One region of the Nonomuraea sp. NPDC004354 genome, then DNA from elsewhere that is predicted to be linked to it. Evidence: riboswitches for the same ligand, from Rfam matches in the RefSeq annotation. Region 1 holds a riboswitch; the other holds the start of a gene.
What was found. Region 1 has a riboswitch for glycine ahead of gcvP (aminomethyl-transferring glycine dehydrogenase). Riboswitches for the same ligand answer to the same signal wherever they lie in the genome.
Positions count from the first base shown of each region.

Region 2: linked by a shared signal. The riboswitch ahead of gcvT (glycine cleavage system aminomethyltransferase GcvT) and the one ahead of gcvP (aminomethyl-transferring glycine dehydrogenase) in region 1 are both predicted to bind glycine.

Region 1 covers NZ_JBSGDV010000014.1:122,428-124,807, forward strand. The annotation lists gene ACWENQ_RS31560 (bifunctional nuclease family protein) at 1-29, shown strand, start outside; gene ACWENQ_RS31565 (MerR family transcriptional regulator) at 223-843, shown strand; glycine riboswitch at 878-969, shown strand; gene gcvP (aminomethyl-transferring glycine dehydrogenase) at 1,117-2,380, shown strand, end outside.
Region 2 covers NZ_JBSGDV010000011.1:289,584-291,963, forward strand. The annotation lists gene ACWENQ_RS28400 (DUF3618 domain-containing protein) at 1-72, opposite strand, end outside; gene bcp (thioredoxin-dependent thiol peroxidase) at 169-642, shown strand; tRNA gene ACWENQ_RS28410 (tRNA-Leu) at 722-805, shown strand; glycine riboswitch at 855-952, shown strand; glycine riboswitch at 953-1,048, shown strand; gene gcvT (glycine cleavage system aminomethyltransferase GcvT) at 1,082-2,167, shown strand; gene gcvH (glycine cleavage system protein GcvH) at 2,164-2,380, shown strand, end outside.

The sequences.
Region 1 (2,380 bases):
CGCCCGAGGACTTCGGACGCGCGGGGTAGGACTCCCTTCGTGAAGGCTCGTACCCTTGGTCGCCACCTGGGGTACGCATTTCACTGCATTTACGCTTCGCGACGCGCCGAGCCGGATCGTTGACTGCGGATGGTCACGGTCCTACGGTGCAAGTGAAACCTGTGGTTGTCATTTACGAACCCCCAGATCAGACCACGGGATGAGAGAAAGCCGGAGGTCCGCGTGGCGGTCAGCAGCGGCGAGGGAAAGACGGCCGGCCAGGAAGATCCGGTGCGGCGCGAAACCGCGCGCCAGCGTGCCGGTGAGCAGGGCCTGCTCTTCGACGAGCAGCCCACGACGTTGCCTGCCGACATCGGCTATCGCGGCCCCACGGCCTGCGCGGCGGTCGGCATCACCTACAGGCAACTGGACTACTGGGCGCGCACGGGCCTGGTCGAGCCGACGATAAGAGCCGCGCACGGATCCGGCTCGCAGCGGCTCTACAGCTTCCGCGACATCCTGGTGCTCAAGGTCGTCAAGCGGCTGCTCGACACCGGCGTGTCGCTCCAGCAGATCCGCACCGCCGTACAGCACCTGAGAGATCGGGGCGTCGGCGACCTGAGCAGGATCACGCTCATGAGCGACGGCGTCAGCGTCTACGAGTGCACCTCGGCCGACGAGGTCATCGACCTGCTGCAAGGCGGTCAGGGAGTGTTCGGTATCGCGCTGGGCAGGGTCTGGCGCGAAGTCGAGGGATCGCTCGCGGAGCTGCCGGGGGAACGAGCGGCGGTCGAGGACACCGTCCCGGCCGACCATCCCACTGACGAACTCGCCCAGCGCCGCAGAGCCCGGCGAATGGGCTGATTCCCGGACGCTGGTAGCCTAGGGCTGGAGCCGACGACCCCGAGCGGGAGAGTCCCCGGGCCACCGGGGCGCCGAAGGAGCAACCCTCCCCGGAATCTCTCAGGCACCCAGTACCGCTCGGACGAGGCCACTCTGGAAAGCAGGCACGCCCGCCAGGCGCGTCTCACCGACGGTGCAAGCCCGCGACCCCGCGGGCGAACCTCTCAGGTTGATGACAGAGGGGGAGACCCGGCAGACGCCCGTGCTCTCCACCAGCCTTGGGAGGCAGTTTCCATGACCGAGCCCCTCAGCGACCTCGCTGCACCGCCGTTCGCGACCCGCCACATCGGTCCCTCGGACGGCGAGCAGGCCAAGATGCTGGAGGCGGTCGGCTTCGAGTCGGTCGCCGACCTGGTAGCGGTGGCCGTACCCGAGGCCATCAGGGCCAAGGACCAGCTGAAGCTGCCCGTCGCGGCGGGCGAGAGCGAAGTGATCGCCGAACTGCGGGCGCTGGCCGGCCGCAACCAGGTGCTCACCTCCATGATCGGCCTGGGCTACTACGACACCGTCACCCCCGCGGTGATCAGGCGCAACCTGCTGGAGAACCCGGGCTGGTACACCGCCTACACGCCCTACCAGCCGGAGATCTCCCAGGGCCGCCTGGAGGCGCTGCTCAACTTCCAGACCGTCGTCTCCGACCTGACCGGTCTCGACGTGGCCGGTGCCTCCCTGCTGGACGAGGCCACCGCCGCCGCCGAGGCGATGACACTGGCGCGCCGCGCGGGCAGGTCCAAGAGCAACGTCTTCGTCGTCGACGCCGACGCGCTGCCCCAGACCAAGGCCGTACTGGCCACCCGGGCCGAGCCGCTGGGCATCGAGCTGGTCGTCGACTCCCTCGACGGTGAGCTGCCCGAGTGCTTCGGCGTGCTCGTGCAGTACCCGGGCGCCTCCGGCCGCCTGCGCGACTTCCGCGCCCTGGCCGAGACCGCCCACGCGGGCGGCGCGCTGGTCGTGGCCGCGGCCGACCTGCTGTCGCTGACGCTGGTCGCGGCCCCCGGCGAGCTCGGCGCCGACATCGCCATCGGCTCCTCGCAGCGCTTCGGCGTGCCGTTCGGCTTCGGCGGCCCGCACGCCGCCTACATGTCGGTCCGCGAGGGCCTGCAGCGCCAGATGCCGGGCCGGCTCGTCGGCGTGTCGGTGGACGCCGACGGCGACCCCGCCTACCGCCTGGCCCTGCAGACCCGCGAGCAGCACATCCGCCGCGAGAAGGCCACCAGCAACATCTGCACCGCCCAGGTGCTGCTGGCCGTCATCGCCGGCATGTACGCCGTCTACCACGGCCCCGAGGGGCTGCGCCGCATCGCCCAGCGCACCCACCGCATGGCCGTCACGCTCGCCGCGGCCCTGCGCGCCGGGCGTGTCGAGATCGTCCACGACGGTTTCTTCGACACCGTGCTTGCCCGCGTGCCCGGCAAGGCGGCCCAGGTGGTCGCCGCGGCCGCCGAGCGCGGCGTCAACCTCTGGCAGGCCGACGCCGACCACGTCTCGGTCGCCTGCG
Region 2 (2,380 bases), on a different contig from region 1:
AACGGTCCGCGCGAGCTCGGCGCGCGTCCGGGTGATCCTGCGCTCCAGCTCTTCAGGGTCGGTCTCGGCCATGGCTCTCCTTTCTCAGGGTGATCAGTCTGTCAGGTCGCGCCGCCGTACCGCACGGCGGGCGAAACGTGTCCCTTCGATTGGGGTTAGGTTGAGCCCGTGACCGAAACCAAGCTCCAGCCAGGAGACGCCGCTCCGGACTTCACGCTCCCCGCGGCCGACGGCGGCGCCGTCTCCCTCGACGCCTACCGCGGCAAGCGCGTCATCCTGTACTTCTACCCCGCCGCCATGACGCCCGGATGCACCAAGCAGGCGTGCGACTTCCGCGACAACCTTGGTCAGCTGACCGACGAGGGTTTCGTCGTTCTCGGGGTCTCCAAGGACAAGACCGACAAGCTGGTGAAGTTCGTCGAGCGCGACGCGCTGACCTTCCCGCTGCTGTCCGACGTCGACCTGGAGATCCACAAGGCCTACGGCGCGTACGGCGCCAAGAAGCTGTACGGCAAGGAGATCGTCGGCGTGATCCGCTCGACCTTCGTCATCGGCCCCGACGGGAAGATCGAGCAGGCGCTCTACAACGTGAAGGCGACGGGCCACGTGGCCGGCCTGAAGAAGAAGCTCGGCCTGGTCTGAGGTTTGCGATCAAGTCCGCGGGCTTGATCGCAAACGAGTATCTCGGCCCCGGCCCGGGCGCTAAGCTGATGGCGGTTGCGCGGGCGTGGCGAAATCGGCATACGCGGCAGGTTTAGGTCCTGTTGGTGGTGACACTGTGGGGGTTCGAGTCCCCCCGCCCGCACCTTTCCCTTGATGGCCGGATCCGTACTAGTCTTGCCTACGGACACCGATGAACCCACGCGGGAGAGCGTCCTGGCACCCGGCCAGGACCCCTGAAGGAGCAAGCACTCCCCGCGAACCTCTCAAGGCAAAGGACCGCGCGGGCAAGGTGACCTCTGGAAAGCAGGCCTGCGGGGCCTCGCCGAAGGTGAAAGTCCGGCAAAACCGGGTGAAGCTCTCAGGCACCGATGACAGAGGGGGAGGATCCTGGCATCCAACCCATCCTGAGGTGCGAACAATGTCCCGACCGACACCGCTACGAGACGTACACGAGAGCCTCGGCGCGACGCTGACCGACTTCGCCGGCTGGTTGATGCCGCTGCGCTACGGGAGCGAGTCCGCCGAGCACAAGGCCGTACGCGAGCGGGCCGGGCTGTTCGACCTGTCCCACATGGGGGAGATCTTCGTGACCGGCCCGCAGGCCGGCGAGGCGCTCGACTACGCGCTGGTCGGCCACCTGTCCGTGCTCGCGCCCGGCCGCGCCCGCTACACGATGATCGTCAACGAGCAGGGCGGGGTCCTCGACGACCTCATCGTCTACCGCCTGGCCGACGACGAGTACATGGTCGTCGCCAACGCCTCCAACTACCCCATGGTCGCCGAGCGCCTCACCGAGCGCGCCGAGGGCTTCGACGCGGTCGTCGACGACCGCTCCGACCAGTACGCGCTCATCGCGATCCAGGGCCCGCGCGCCCAGGAGATCCTCGCCACGCTCACCGACGCCGACCTCGCGGGCCTGAAGTACTACGCCGGCCTGCCCGGCACGGTCGCCGGCGCCGAGGCGCTCATCGCCCGCACCGGCTACACCGGCGAGGACGGCTTCGAACTCTTCGTCGCCAACGCCGACGCCGTCGCGCTGTGGCACGCGCTGGCCAAGGCGGGCGAGCCGTACGAGATCATGCCCGCCGGCCTGTCCAGCCGTGACACGCTCCGCCTCGAGGCCGGCATGCCGCTGTACGGCAACGAGCTCGGCGTCTCGCTCACGCCCTTCGACGCCGGCCTCGGCCGCGTGGTGAAGTTCGACAAGCCCGGCGACTTCGTCGGCAGGGCCGCGCTCGAGCAGGTCAAGGACGTCCCGCCGCGCCGCCGCCTCGTCGGCCTGGTCGCGACGGGTCGCAGGGTCCCTCGCCATGGGTTCCCTGTCACCAGTGACGGGGCCGTCGTGGGCGAGGTGACCAGCGGCGCGCCGTCGCAGACCCTCGGCAAGCCCATCGCGATGGCGTACGTGGACACTGGGATAGAAGAAGGTCTGGCCGTTGACATCCGGGGCAGCCAAGAGGGCGTGGACCTGGTTGAGCTGCCTTTCTACAGGAGGAACAAGTGAGCAGCATTCCCGACGATCTGAGCTACACCAAGGAGCACGAGTGGGTCGCCGGACTCGACGACGGCCTGACCCTGACGGTGGGCATCACGGCCTATGCCGCCGAGGCGCTGGGCGACGTGGTCTATGTGCAGCTGCCCGAGGTCGGTGCGACGTTCGAGGCCGGTGACTCGATCGGCGAGGTCGAGTCGACCAAGTCCGTGAGCGAGATCTACG